DNA from 2 places in the Streptomyces violaceus genome. Region 1 is predicted to be linked to the other one. Evidence: riboswitches for the same ligand, from Rfam matches in the RefSeq annotation. Region 1 holds a riboswitch; the other holds the start of a gene.
The links. Region 1 has a riboswitch for glycine ahead of gcvT (glycine cleavage system aminomethyltransferase GcvT). Riboswitches for the same ligand answer to the same signal wherever they lie in the genome.

Region 1 (7,158 bases):
CGCGCCCACGCGGCGGAGCCGCATGGTGTCACGGCCCCGCGCCCCTGGGGTACCTGACCTACCGCTGGAAGAAGGGCCGGACCCTGTCGCGCATCCAGTTGCCGACCGGATCCTCCGCCACGTCCAGGAGCACCAGGTTGACCGGCCAGGGGGCCGGGGCGGCGGTGACGGCGCGGGTGAGGGCTTCCAGGGGGAGGGCGCGCCGGTCGCCTTCCCACTGGGAGAGTTCGACGCCGACGAACATCACCGGGTCGGCGGTCTCGATCGCGGCGAGGCAGCGGCGGGCGGTGACGACGACGCCGATCGCCTCGAACTCGGCGGAGGCGGCGGCGAGGAAGTCCACCGGGTCGTCCTGCCAGTCGGGCTCGAAGAGGCGGACCCGGCCGCCGCTCGCGGGGCCGTCCAGCGGGGTCCGGCCGGCCCGGCACAGCTCGGCCACGGCCGGCGGCGGGAGCGGGATGCCGACGACGCCGCCCGGGTTGATGGCCATCCCCGCGTGCGGGGGCAGACCGCGGGCGAACTCCACGGCCGGCGCGATGGTGTACGACATGTGCGAGCCGACGACCTGGCGGAACTGCTCCTCGGAGCTGAACACCGGCACGTACGCCTGGCCCTCGATCTCGATGCCGGGGAGGTCGAGGGGGCCGCTCCGCGGGCCGCCGCCACTGGGCAGCGGAATCCACACGAAGCTCCGGCCGAGCACCTCGACGATCCGCCCGCCGGCCGAGGGACCGGCGCCGAGGGATGCCGAGAGCACCTCCTCCAGCTCGTTGCCGGGCCATCCGCCGTGCGGGTGGGTCTGCGTCTGCGCCGGGAAGTCCGCGGAGAAGTCCGCCGGGAAGTCCATCTGCCTACCGCCTGCCTGAAACCACTGCTGTGACTCAAAGGCTAGCGGCTCGGGAACGGCGGACGGCCACCCCGTGAACCACGGACCGCGGACGGCCACCCCGTCCGGGGGCCCCTGCCCCACGAACACGGCTCACGGGCCGCGGCCGGCCGGCCTGTGAACACCGGCCACCGGCCACGGACAGCCGGACCCGCGAACACCAGCTCACCGACCACGGACAGCCGGACCCGCGAACACCAGCTCACCGACCACGGACAGCCGGACCCGCGAACACCAGCTCACCGACCACGGACAGCCGGACCCGCGAACACCAGCTCACCGACCACGGACAGCCGGACCCGCGAACACCAGCTCACCGACCACGGACAGGCCAGGCCCATGAACACCAGCTCACCGCACACGGACAGGCCAGGCCCATGACACCGACTCACCGGCCGGGGCGGGTCAGCCCACGAAGCCGATGCGGCGCAGGGTGTTCGCCGCGTCGCGGTCGGCGAGGATCGCCGAGCCGCAGCCGGCCGGCAGTTCGCCCCGTTCCACCTCGCGCAGCAGGCGGGTGGTGGCCGCGCGGTGGCGCAGGAACGCGTACCGCGAGACGCCACGGCCGCGGTCGCGCTGGCCGGCCAGGGCCTGCTCGGGGGTGACGTCGAGCATCAGCAGGTGGAGCGTGCCGCCCCGGCGGCGGGCCTCGCGGGCCAGCCAGCGGCGGACCCAGGCCTGCGTGCCGCAGTCGTGCACCACGACGGCCTCGCCGCCGCGCAGCGAGCGGCGCAGACCGGCGTAGTGGGCGAGGCGGACGAGCGGGCGGTAGACCGCGTACGGCAGGGCCCGCGGCATGCGTCGGTCCCAGTGGTCGCGGGTGTCCTGGGAGTCGATGCGCCGGCCCGGCACGGTGCGCCGCATCAGCGTGGACTTGCCGCTGCCGGGCAGGCCCGTGACCACGACGATGTCGCGGGGTCCGAACAGCAGCGCGTGCGGGCCGCGGCCCGCACGCTCGCGCAGGTCGCGGACGACCGGCACCGGCTGCGGGCCGCAGGCCGCACGCGCCGGAGCGGTCGGCTGCTCGGGCAGCGCGATGCCCGATGTCGTGGCATACGCGGTGGTCCTGTTCACCGTGATCGTCCTCCCCTGGGGCCAGGTACGGAGTCCCTTGCCCGCCGAGTGTAAAGAGAAGGTAATGCCCGATCTCTCTGGTTTTAGTCCTCTTCCTGCAACAGGCCTGCTACAGGGTGGTCCCCCTGCCACCCCAAGACAATGCGTGCAATGATGAGCGCGCCAACTGCATACCGGCCGTTTGAATCCGCGCGGGAGAGTCCCCAGCACCGTCCGACGCTGGGGCGCCGAAGGAGCAAGTCCCTCCCTTGAATCTCTCAGGCCCCGTTACCGCGCGGGCGAGGCACATCTGAAAAGCGGGCCGCACCCTTGTCCGGAGTCCGGGGAAGCGGCGTGGCTCCACCCAAGGTGCAAGCCGTGTCCCGTGTGGTCATGGCGAACCTCTCAGGTTCCGATGACAGATGGGGAGGAACGACCTCGCCCGTCATGCCCCTGGGAGACGACGACCGATGAGCAGTACAGGAGAACTCCGCCACACCGCGCTCGATGCGCTGCATCGTTCGCTCGGCGCGACGATGACCGACTTCGCCGGCTGGGACATGCCCCTGCGCTACGGCTCCGAGCGCGACGAGCACAACGCCGTGCGCACGAAGGCCGGGCTGTTCGACCTCTCCCACATGGGGGAGATCACCGTCACGGGGCCGGGGGCCGCCGCCCTCCTCGATCACGCGCTGGTCGGCAACATCGGCGGGGTCAAGCCCGGCCGCGCCCGCTACACCATGATCTGCCAGGCCGACGGCGGCATCCTCGACGACCTGATCGTCTACCGGCTGGCCGAGCAGGAGTACATGGTCGTCGCCAACGCCTCCAACGCCCAAGTGGTCCTGGACGCGCTGGTGGAACGTTCCGCCGGCTTCGACGCCGAGGTGCGCGACGACCGGGACGCCTACGCGCTGCTCGCCGTACAGGGCCCGGAGTCCCCGGGGATCCTGAAGTCCCTCACCGACGCCGACCTCGACGGCCTGAAGTACTACGCCGGCCTGCCCGGCACGGTCGCGGGCGTCCCGGCCCTCATCGCCCGCACCGGGTACACCGGCGAGGACGGCTTCGAGCTGTTCGTGAAGCCGGAGCACGCCGTCGAGCTGTGGCAGGCCCTGACCAAGGCGGGCGAGGGCCCCGGCCTGGTCCCGTGCGGGCTGTCCTGTCGCGACACACTGCGCCTGGAGGCGGGCATGCCGCTGTACGGGCACGAGCTGAGCACCTCCCTGACGCCCTTCGACGCCGGACTCGGCCGGGTCGTGAAGTTCGAGAAGGAGGGCGACTTCGTGGGGCGCGAGGCCCTGGCACAGGCCGCCGCCCGCGCCGAGCAGAACCCGCCCCGCGTCCTGGTCGGCCTCGTCGCCGAGGGCCGCCGGGTCCCGCGCGCCGGGTACCCGGTCGTCACCGGCGGCCAGGTGATCGGCGAGGTCACCTCCGGCGCTCCCTCCCCCACGCTCGGCAAGCCGATCGCGATGGCCTACATCGACCCCGCGCACGCGGCGCCCGGCACACCCGGTGTGGCCGTGGACATCCGGGGCAGTCACGAGCCGTACGAGGTCGTGGCGCTGCCGTTCTACAAGCGCCAGAAGTAGACACTGGCCGCGGGCCGCTCCGGCGGCCCGCAGGCACCACATCCCCGCTCACCAGCGGTCCCCTTCATCAGCACTCCCGCGCGTACAGGAGAATCCAGGCCATGAGCAACCCCAAAGAGCTGCGGTACAGCAAGGAGCACGAGTGGCTGTCGGGCGCCGAGGACGGCGTCTCGACGATCGGCATCACGGAGCACGCGGCGAACGCGCTCGGCGACGTCGTCTTCGTCCAGCTCCCGGAGGTCGGCGCCGCCCTGTCCGCGGGCGAGACCTGCGGCGAGCTGGAGTCGACCAAGTCCGTGTCCGACCTCTACTCCCCGGTCTCCGGCGAGGTCACCGAGGTCAACGAGGACGTGGTGAACGACCCGTCGCTGGTGAACTCGGCCCCCTTCGAGGGCGGCTGGCTGTTCAAGGTGCGCGTCACGGACGAGCCGGGCGACCTGCTCTCCGCCGACGAGTACACCGCGTTCTCCGCCGGCTGAGGAGTCGTAGCCGTATGTCCGTCCTGAACACATCCCTGCACGAGTTCGACCCGGCCGTGGCCGCCGCGGTCGACGCCGAGCTGCACCGGCAGCAGTCCACGCTCGAGATGATCGCCTCGGAGAACTTCGCCCCGGTCGCGGTCATGGAGGCACAGGGCTCGGTCCTCACCAACAAGTACGCCGAGGGCTACCCGGGCCGCCGCTACTACGGCGGCTGCGAGCACGTCGACGTGGTCGAGCAGATCGCGATCGACCGGGTCAAGGAGCTGTTCGGCGCCGAGCACGCCAACGTCCAGCCGCACTCGGGCGCCCAGGCCAACGCCGCCGCGATGTTCGCGCTGCTCAAGCCGGGCGACACCATCATGGGTCTGAACCTCGCGCACGGCGGGCACCTGACCCACGGCATGAAGATCAACTTCTCCGGCAAGCTCTACGACGTCGTCGCCTACCATGTCGGCGACGACGGCCGGGTCGACATGGCCGAGGTGGAGCGGCTGGCGAAGGAGTCCAGGCCGAAGCTGATCGTCGCGGGCTGGTCGGCCTACCCGCGGCAGCTGGACTTCGCCGAGTTCCGCCGGATCGCGGACGAGGTCGGCGCGTATCTGATGGTCGACATGGCGCACTTCGCGGGACTGGTGGCGGCGGGGCTGCACCCGAACCCCGTTCCGCACGCGCACGTGGTGACCACGACGACCCACAAGACGCTGGGCGGCCCGCGCGGCGGTGTGATCCTCTCCACGGCCGAACTGGCCAAGAAGATCAACTCCGCTGTCTTCCCCGGTCAGCAGGGCGGTCCGCTGGAGCACGTGATCGCGGCCAAGGCGGTCTCGTTCAAGGTCGCGGCCTCCGAGGACTTCAAGGAGCGCCAGCGCCGTACGCTGGAGGGTGCCCGCATCCTGGCCGAGCGTCTGGTGAAGGACGACGTCCGGGCCGTGGGCGTGGACGTCCTGTCCGGCGGCACGGACGTGCACCTGGTCCTGGTCGACCTGCGCCACTCGGAGCTGGACGGACAGCAGGCCGAGGACCGGCTCCACGAGGTGGGCATCACGGTCAACCGCAACGCGATCCCGAACGACCCGCGCCCGCCGATGGTGACATCCGGTCTGCGGATCGGCACGCCGGCCCTGGCGACCCGGGGCTTCGAGGCCGAGGACTTCGCGGAGGTCGCGGACGTCATCGCCGAGACGCTGAAGGCGCCCGCTCCCTTCGGGGCCGCCGACGCCGACGCGCTCAAGGCCCGGGTGAAGGCCCTGGCCGACAGGCACCCGCTGTACCCGGGCCTGAACAAGTAACGAAGAAACCTTTCAGGGCGCCGTACTCGCCGGTGACGGCACCGGCGGGCACGGCGCCCACCCCCTTGCACCACCCCGTACCACCCCGTAGTCAGGAGTTCCCGTGGCCATCTCGGTCTTCGACCTGTTCTCGATCGGCATCGGCCCGTCCAGCTCCCACACGGTCGGCCCGATGCGCGCGGCCGGCCTGTTCGCCCGGCGGCTGCGCAACGAGGAGCTGCTGGAGAAGGTGGGATCGGTCCGTGCCGAGCTGTACGGCTCGCTCGGCGCCACCGGCCACGGCCACGGCACGCCCAAGGCGGTCCTGCTCGGCCTGGAGGGCGAGTCGCCCCGCACGGTGGACGTGGAGAAGGCCGACGACCGGGTGGACGCGATCAGGACCGACGGCCGGCTGAACCTGCTGGGCGAGCACGAGATCGCGTTCTCCTTCGACGACGACATGGTCCTGCACCGCCGCAAGGCCCTGCCGTACCACGCGAACGGCATGACCCTGTGGGCGTACGACGCCTCGGGCGCGGAGCTGCTGACGAAGACCTACTACTCGGTCGGCGGCGGCTTCGTCGTCGACGAGGAGGCCGTCGGCGCGGACCGCATCAAACTCGACGACACCGCCCTGAAGTACCCCTTCCGCACGGGCGACGAGCTGCTGCGCCTGGCCGAGGAGACGGGCCTGTCCATCTCTGCGCTGATGCTGGAGAACGAGCGCGCCTGGCGCACCGAGGAGGAGATCCGCGAGGGCCTGCTGGAGATCTGGCAGGTGATGCGGGACTGCGTGGCACGCGGCCTGTCCCAGGAGGGCATCCTGCCCGGCGGCCTCAAGGTCCGCCGGCGCGCCGCGAACACCGCGCGCAAGCTCCGCTCGGAGGGCGACCCGAAGGCCCTCGCCATGGAGTGGATCACCCTCTACGCGATGGCGGTCAACGAGGAGAACGCGGCCGGCGGCCGGGTCGTCACCGCCCCCACCAACGGCGCGGCCGGGATCATCCCCGCGGTCCTGCACTACTACGTCAACTTCGTGCCCGGCGCCGACGAGGAGGGCGTGGTCCGCTTCCTGCTCGCCGCGGGCGCGATCGGCATGCTGTTCAAGGAGAACGCCTCCATCTCCGGTGCCGAGGTCGGCTGCCAGGGCGAGGTCGGCTCCGCCTGCTCGATGGCCGCGGGCGCCTTGGCCGAGGTCCTCGGCGGCTCCCCGGAGCAGGTCGAGAACGCCGCCGAGATCGGTATGGAACACAACCTGGGCCTCACCTGCGACCCGGTCGGCGGGCTGGTCCAGATCCCGTGCATCGAACGCAACGGCATGGCCGCGGTCAAGGCCGTCACCGCCGCCCGCATGGCCATGCGCGGCGACGGCTCCCACAAGGTGTCCCTGGACAAGGTCATCAAGACGATGAAGGACACCGGTGCGGACATGTCGGTGAAGTACAAGGAGACGGCCCGGGGCGGGCTGGCGGTGAACATCATCGAGTGCTAGGTCGCGCCGGGCCCGGTGTCTCACGATGCGAGAAGTTGATACCGAAAAACAAGATGGCTGACATCGTTGCAATGCCCATGTTTCAGCGTGAAAGACCGAGCGATGTCCGCACCAGCCACCGGTTCAGCCCCTCCGCCCGTCAACCCGCGGTCCCGCGTCCTCGTCGCCAGCCTCATGGGCACGACGATCGAGTTCTATGACTTCTACATCTACGCGACCGCCGCGGTGCTCGTCTTCCCCCAGCTCTTCTTCCCGAGCAGCGACCCGACCACCGCGCTGCTGTCGTCCTTCGCGGTCTTCGGCGCCGCGATGGTCGCCCGTCCGATCGGCGCCGTCGTCTTCGGGCACCTCGGTGACCGGCTCGGCCGCAAGAAGACACTCGTGG
Region 2 (7,158 bases), 4.9 Mb from region 1:
AGGTGATTCGCGAGCACCTGGAGGCCATGGAGCGCGGTGATGCCGTCCCGCTGCCGACCGTGGGCCGTCAGCGTGACGGCGATTGCGCGCCCGAGCCCTTCGAGGGGCCGCCCTCGGCTGCCAGGGTCGGGCGCCAGGAGCTGCTCGCCGCCGCCGGGGTGGACGAGGAGGTGCTCAGGGAGTGGGAGTCGTACGGGCTGGTCACTCCACTGGAGGACGGGGCGTACGAGGCGGAGGCGGTCACGGTGGCGGCGCTCGTCGCCGAGCTGGGGCGCTTCGGGATCGAGCCGCGGCACCTGCGGGTGATGAAGGCCGCCGCCGACCGCGAGGCCGGGCTCGTGGACCAGGTGGTGGCCCCGCTGAAGCGGCACCGGAACCCGCAGACCAGGGCTCTTGCGGAGGCCCGCACCAAGGAGCTGGCGGGGCTCACGGTGAAGCTGCACGCCGCGCTGGTGCAGACGGCGCTCGGGGTGCGGCTGCCATGAGGCGGCCGGACACGTGGGGGCCGGATCAGGCGCTCGATCCCTGCCCGACTACCCAAACGTCCCGAGCACGGCCTAGGGTTGCTGTGTGAACGAGCTCGATGTCGTAGGTGTCCGGGTCGAAATGCCCTCCAACCAACCGATCGTGCTGCTGCGTGAAGTGGGAGGCGACCGTTACCTCCCCATCTGGATCGGGCCGGGGGAGGCGACGGCGATCGCCTTCGCCCAGCAGGGCATGGCTCCCGCGCGGCCGCTGACCCACGACCTGTTCAAGGACGTGCTGGAAGCCGTCGGTCAGGAGCTCACGGAAGTGCGCATCACGGACCTGCGTGAGGGTGTCTTCTACGCGGAGCTGGTCTTCGCCAGTGGCGTCGAGGTGAGCGCCCGCCCGTCCGACGCCATAGCGCTGGCCCTGCGCACCGGGACACCGATCTACGGGAGTGACACGGTCCTCGATGACGCCGGCATCGCGATTCCGGACGAGCAGGAGGACGAGGTGGAGAAGTTCCGCGAGTTCCTCGACCAGATCTCCCCGGAGGACTTCGGCAGCAGCAGCCAGTGAGTTCCGGAAGCCGGTGAGCGCCGGCCGGGCGGGGAGCGGCAGCGGTCGTGAGACGAGTGGGCGGCCCGGCGGACGATGAGTCCGCGGCAGGGCCGCCGCCGTATGTGTGAGGGGTGAATTGCCCGCATGTGCCGGTGGCGAGTGAGAGCGTCACACGGTCCGTGCCGAAGGCATTCGGCTAGCCTTTCCCCGCGGTGGGGCACGGGAAACCACTCTTAGGGTGATTATCACTCGGCGTGGCGAGTGTGGCGATCGTTGACGCACCCCGGGTGACTGCCTACCGTCGAGAAGGCAGGTCAAGGACGGAGGTCGGCGTGAGAAGCAGCGGCGACGGTACGGCTGGGGGCGGCCCCGAGCGCAGTCTCAGGGCGAGTGGTCCGTACGCTCCCCCCGGCTCTCGGCTCCTTTCGGGCGGGGGGTACCCCCAGCCCGACGGTGCGGCCGATCATGCTCCGCAGCGACCGTCGGCGGTGCCGAGCAGCGGAGGGACGACGTCCATGGCGTCCGAGCAGATCGGCTATCGAGGCCCCACGGCCTGCGCGGCCGCCGGTATCACCTACCGGCAGCTGGACTACTGGGCCCGCACCGGTCTCGTCGAGCCGAGTGTGCGCCCCGCCCATGGGTCCGGGACGCAGCGGTTGTACAGCTTCCGGGACGTCGTCGTCCTGAAGATCGTCAAGCGGTTCCTCGACACCGGGGTGTCGCTGCAGAACATCCGCACGGCGGTCCAGCACCTCAGGGAACGCGGTTTCCGCGACCTGGAGCGGATGACGCTGATGAGTGACGGTGCGACGGTCTACGAGTGCACTTCGCCGGACGAGGTCCACGCCCTGCTCCAAGGGGGGCAGGGCGTCTTCGGGATCGCCGTGGGTGTGGTGTGGCGGGACGTCGAGAGCGCGCTGTCCCAGCTGCACGGGGAGCGTATCGACACCGGCGAGACCCTGGTAGGGCCCAACCCGGCGGACGAGCTGGCGCGGCGGCGGAACCGGGCTGTCTGACCCGTTGGACGGTGCGGTGTGCATGCGGCCGCAGCAGGCGGGATGTTTCCGCGCCGGGCTGTAAGCGGTTTCTCCCGGACCGGTCGGGAAGGTTCGGCACGGCGTTGTCAGTGGCGTAGGGCAGCATCGGAGTTGTGAGAACCGCGCCTACGATTCTGCATCTCGACATGGATGCCTTCTTCGCCTCGGTGGAGCAGGCGTCCAAGCCGAGTCTGCGCGGGAAGGCCGTGGTCGTGGGCGGGCTCGGGCCGCGGGGTGTGGTCGCGACCGCGTCGTACGAGGCCCGGGTCTTCGGGGTGCACTCGGCGTTGCCCATGGCGCAGGCCCGGCGGCTCGCGCCCAACGCCGCGTATCTCGTGCCGCGCTTCCAGTTCTACCGGGCGATCAGCGAGCGGGTGATGGAGCTGCTGCGTGCGTTGTCGCCACTGGTGGAGCCGCTGAGCCTGGACGAGGCGTTCGTTGACCTGGAGGCCGGAGGGGCGGCCTGGGACGAGCGGTCCGCGCGGCTGGCCGGGGTGAAGCTGCGTGCGGACATCCGGGCCGTCACGGGGCTCACGGGGTCGGTGGGGCTGGCCGCCTCTAAGATGCTCGCGAAGATTGCCTCGGAGCAGGCCAAGCCCGACGGGCTGGTGGTGATCGAGCCGGGGACGGAGCGGGCGATGCTGGGGCCGATGTCGGTGCGGACCCTGCCGGGAGTAGGGCCGGCGACGGGCGACCATCTGCGGCGGGCCGGGATCACCATCGTCGAGGAGATCGCCGAGGCGGGTGAGGACGAGCTGGTCCGGCTGCTGGGGAAGGCGCACGGACACGGGCTCTACGCCATGGCTCTGGCGCGGGACGACCGGCCCGTCGTGGCGGAGCGGGAGGCGAAGTCGGTGTCGGTCGAGGACACCTACGACGTGGACATCCACGACCGGCTGCGGGTCGGGCTGGAGGTGCAGCGGCTCGCCGACCGCTGCGTACAGCGGCTGCGCGGGGCCGGGCTGTCCGGGCGGACCATCGTGCTGAAGGTGCGGCGGTACGACTTCTCGACGCTCACCCGGTCCGAGACGCTGCGTGGGCCGACGGACGATCCCGGGGTGATACGTGAGGCCGCGGCCAGGCTGCTGGACTCGGTCGACACGACGGGCGGCGTGCGGCTGCTCGGGGTGGGCGTCAGTGGGCTCGCCGACTACACGCAGGAGGACCTGTTCGCGCAGGCGGCCGGGGAGCGGGCGGTCGCGGAGGGCCCGGTCGAGGAGCCTGCCGCGGCGCCGGTCGAGGAGTGGCCGGCGCCGGCCGAGCGGCGGTGGCCCGCCGGGCACGATGTGCGGCACGCCGGGTTCGGGCACGGATGGGTGCAGGGCAGCGGCCTGGGGCGGGTGACCGTACGGTTCGAGACACCCGACTCGGAGCCCGGGCGGGTGCGGACCTTCCGGGTCGACGATCCGGAGTTGGAGCCGGCGGACCCGTTGCCTTTGGTGTTACGAGAGCCTGAAGGGGGTCATGGGCCGGATGGTGACTCGGGGGATGCGGGGCTGCGGTCGGCCGCCCTTTAGGCGGTTACCGGGGCTTCAGGCCGTCTCGTCCGTGCCTGCCAGTTTGCCGAACTCGTGGTCCTGGAGCGGGGGAGGAGCGGCGACGTCGAGACCGTAGTGGTGGTAGAGCTGGAGTTCCTGCTCCGGGGAGAGGTGGCGGCCCACGCCGAAGTCGGGGGCGTCCTTGATCAGGGCGCGGTCGAAGGGCACGTGGAGGGCGCCGTCGATCAGTTCGCTGGGCTCGAGTGGGACGAAAGCGTCCCTGCTGAACAGGCCGGTCCGTATGGCGGCCCACTCCGGGGCGCCGGTGGCGTCGTCGAGGTAGACCTCGTCGATCGTGCCGATCCTGGTTCCGTTGCGGTCGAAAGCCTTGCGGCCGATCAGGTTGCGCGGATCGATATCGGTTCGCACGGGCCCTCCACATGGTCGCAACTCATCCGTAAACACTACAAAACGGCACAATCGGGGACGCGGCCACTCGAAGGTTCGTGCGTTGCCCTCGCTGGTAGGCTGACAGCGGCTGCTGACCCCGTGCGGGAGAGTCCTCCAGACATCATCGGAGGCGCCGAAGGAGCAAATCCTCCCCGGAATCTCTCAGGCTCACGTACCGCACGGACGAGGTCACTCTGGAAAGCAGGGCGGATGTCGACGGACTTCCGCTCTCACCGACGGTGAAAGCCGGAGGCCTTCGGGCGATCCGGTGAAGCTCTCAGGTTGACATGACAGAGGGGGAGGCCGTCCGGGTACCCGTGCCGTGGTGCCCCTCGAAGGTCGTGTCAGACCAGGAGGCCTCCGCATATGACCGCCCATCGCATTCCGCTCTCCGAGCTCGAAGAGGCAGTTCCCTTCGAGCAGCGCCACATCGGCCCCGACCATGAGGCGTGCGCCAAGATGCTCGCGCACGTCGGCTACGGCTCCCTGGACGAGCTGACGGCCGCCGCGGTCCCGGCCGTGATCAAGAGCGCCGAGGCACTGGACCTGCCGGGCGCCCGCGGCGAGGCCGAGGTGATCGCCGAGCTGCGCTCCCTCGCCGACCGCAACCAGGTCCTCGGCTCCATGATCGGGCTCGGGTACTACGGCACGTTCACGCCGCCGGTCATCATGCGCAACGTCATGGAGAACCCGTCCTGGTACACGGCCTACACGCCGTACCAGCCGGAGATCTCGCAGGGCCGGCTCGAGGCGCTGCTGAACTTCCAGACCATGGTCGCCGACCTCACCGGTCTGCCGACCTCCGGCGCCTCCCTGCTCGACGAGGGCACCGCGGCCGCCGAGGCCATGGCGCTGTCGCGGCGTCTGGGCAAGAACAAGAAGGGCCTGTTCCTCGTCGACGCGGACGCGCTGCCGCAGACCATCGCCGTGATCCGGACCAGGGCCGAGCCGACCGGCGTCGAGGTCGTCGTCGCCGATCTCAGTGCGGGCATCCCCGCCGACGTCGCCGGGCGCGAGATCAACGGCGTGCTGATCCAGTACCCGGGCGCCTCCGGAGCCGTACGGGACATCAAGCCGGTCATCGACCAGGCGCACGGGCTCGGGGCGCTCGTCACCGTCGCCGCCGACCTGCTCGCGCTGACGCTGCTGAAGTCGCCCGGTGCGCTCGGCGCGGACATCGCGGTCGGGACGACGCAGCGGTTCGGTGTGCCCATGGGCTTCGGCGGACCGCACGCCGGTTACATGGCCGTGGGGGACAAGATGGCGCGCAGCCTGCCCGGGCGGCTCGTCGGCGTGTCCGTGGACGCCGACGGGAACAAGGCCTACCGGCTGGCGCTGCAGACGCGTGAGCAGCACATCCGTCGTGAGAAGGCCACCAGCAACATCTGCACCGCGCAGGTGCTGCTCGCCGTCATGGCCGGCATGTACGCCGTCTACCACGGGCCACAGGGCCTGAAGAGCATCGCGCGGCGCACCCACCGGTACGCCACGGTCCTGGCCGCCGGGCTCGCGAACGGCGGTGTCGAGGTCGTGCACGGGGCTTACTTCGACACCGTGACGGTGCGCGTGGAGGGCCGGGCCGCCGAGGTCGTGGCCGCCGCGGAGCGGAACGGGGTCAACCTGCGGCTCGTCGACGCCGACCACGTCTCGATCTCCTGCGACGAGACCACGACGCGGGCCCAGCTGCGTGCCGTATGGGCCGCGTTCGGGGTCGAGGGTGTCGTCGAGGCGCTGGACGCCGCCACCGAGGACGGGCTTCCGGACGCTCTGCTGCGGTCCGACGAGTACATGACGCACCCGGTCTTCCACCAGTACCGCTCCGAGACCGCCATGCTGCGCTACCTGCGTCGGCTGGCCGACCGCGACTACGCGCTCGACCGCGGCATGATCCCGCTGGGCTCCTGCACCATGAAGCTCAACGCGACCACGGAGATGGAGCCGGTCACCTGGCCCGAGTTCGGGCAGCTGCACCCCTTCGCCCCCGCCGGGCAGGCCGAGGGCTACCTCACGCTCATCCACGAGCTGGAGGAACGTCTCGCCGAGGTCACCGGCTACGACAAGGTGTCCCTCCAGCCGAATGCGGGGTCGCAGGGCGAGCTGGCGGGTCTGCTCGCCGTACGCGGGTACCACCGGGCCAACGGGGACGAGCAGCGGACCGTGTGCCTTATCCCCTCCTCCGCGCACGGGACCAACGCCGCGAGCGCGGTGATGGCGGGCATGAAGGTCGTCGTCGTGAAGACCGCCGACGACGGCGAGATCGACGTCGAGGACCTGCGGGCGAAGATCGAGCAGCACCGTGACGAGCTGGCGGTGCTGATGATCACGTACCCGTCCACCCACGGTGTGTTCGAGGAGCACGTCTCCGAGATCTGCGCCCAGGTGCACGAGGCGGGCGGGCAGGTCTACGTCGACGGGGCCAACCTCAACGCGCTCGTGGGGCTCGCCAAGCCGGGGCACTTCGGCGGGGACGTCTCGCACCTGAACCTGCACAAGACCTTCTGCATCCCGCACGGCGGCGGCGGGCCCGGCGTCGGCCCGGTTGCGGTGCGTGAGCACCTCGCGCCGTATCTGCCGAACCATCCGCTGCAGCCCGAGGCGGGCCCGGAGACCGGGGTCGGCCCCATCTCCGCGGCGCCGTGGGGCTCGGCCGGCATCCTGCCGATCTCGTGGGCGTACGTCCGGCTCATGGGCGGCGAGGGGCTGAAGCGGGCCACGCAGGTGGCGGTGCTCAGCGCCAACTACATCGCCAAGCGGCTGGAGCCGCACTACCCGGTGCTCTACACCGGCCCCGGCGGGCTCGTCGCGCACGAGTGCATCATCGACCTGCGGCCGCTGACCAAGGCGACCGGTGTGAGCGTCGACGACGTCGCCAAGCGGCTGATCGACTACGGCTTCCACGCGCCGACGATGTCGTTCCCGGTGGCCGGGACGCTGATGATCGAGCCGACCGAGTCGGAGGACCTGGCCGAGCTGGACCGGTTCTGCGAGGCGATGATCGCCATCCGCGCGGAGATCGAGAAGGTCGGCTCCGGCGAATGGCCCGCGGACGACAACCCGCTGCGGGGCGCCCCGCACACCGCCGGCGCGCTCGCCGGGGAGTGGGAGCACGCCTACAGCCGTGAGGAGGCCGTCTTCCCGGCCGGAGTCACGGCCTCCGACAAGTACTG

Region 2: it holds a riboswitch for glycine, as region 1 does, so the genes downstream of both, gcvP (aminomethyl-transferring glycine dehydrogenase) here and gcvT (glycine cleavage system aminomethyltransferase GcvT) in region 1, are expected to answer to the same signal.

What each region holds. Positions count from the first base shown of each region.
Region 1 covers NZ_CP107911.1:2,698,127-2,705,284, forward strand. The annotation lists gene OG542_RS11945 (enhanced serine sensitivity protein SseB) at 59-847, opposite strand; gene OG542_RS11950 (AAA family ATPase) at 1,292-1,966, opposite strand; glycine riboswitch at 2,143-2,243, shown strand; glycine riboswitch at 2,245-2,371, shown strand; gene gcvT (glycine cleavage system aminomethyltransferase GcvT) at 2,410-3,531, shown strand; gene gcvH (glycine cleavage system protein GcvH) at 3,633-4,010, shown strand; gene glyA (serine hydroxymethyltransferase) at 4,025-5,302, shown strand; gene OG542_RS11970 (L-serine ammonia-lyase) at 5,406-6,773, shown strand; gene OG542_RS11975 (MFS transporter) at 6,876-7,158, shown strand, end outside.
Region 2 covers NZ_CP107911.1:7,572,479-7,579,636, forward strand. The annotation lists gene ftsR (transcriptional regulator FtsR) at 1-485, shown strand, start outside; gene OG542_RS34115 (bifunctional nuclease family protein) at 571-1,044, shown strand; gene OG542_RS34120 (MerR family transcriptional regulator) at 1,359-2,042, shown strand; gene OG542_RS34125 (DNA polymerase IV) at 2,177-3,580, shown strand; gene OG542_RS34130 (PRC-barrel domain-containing protein) at 3,596-3,970, opposite strand; glycine riboswitch at 4,084-4,179, shown strand; gene gcvP (aminomethyl-transferring glycine dehydrogenase) at 4,358-7,158, shown strand, end outside.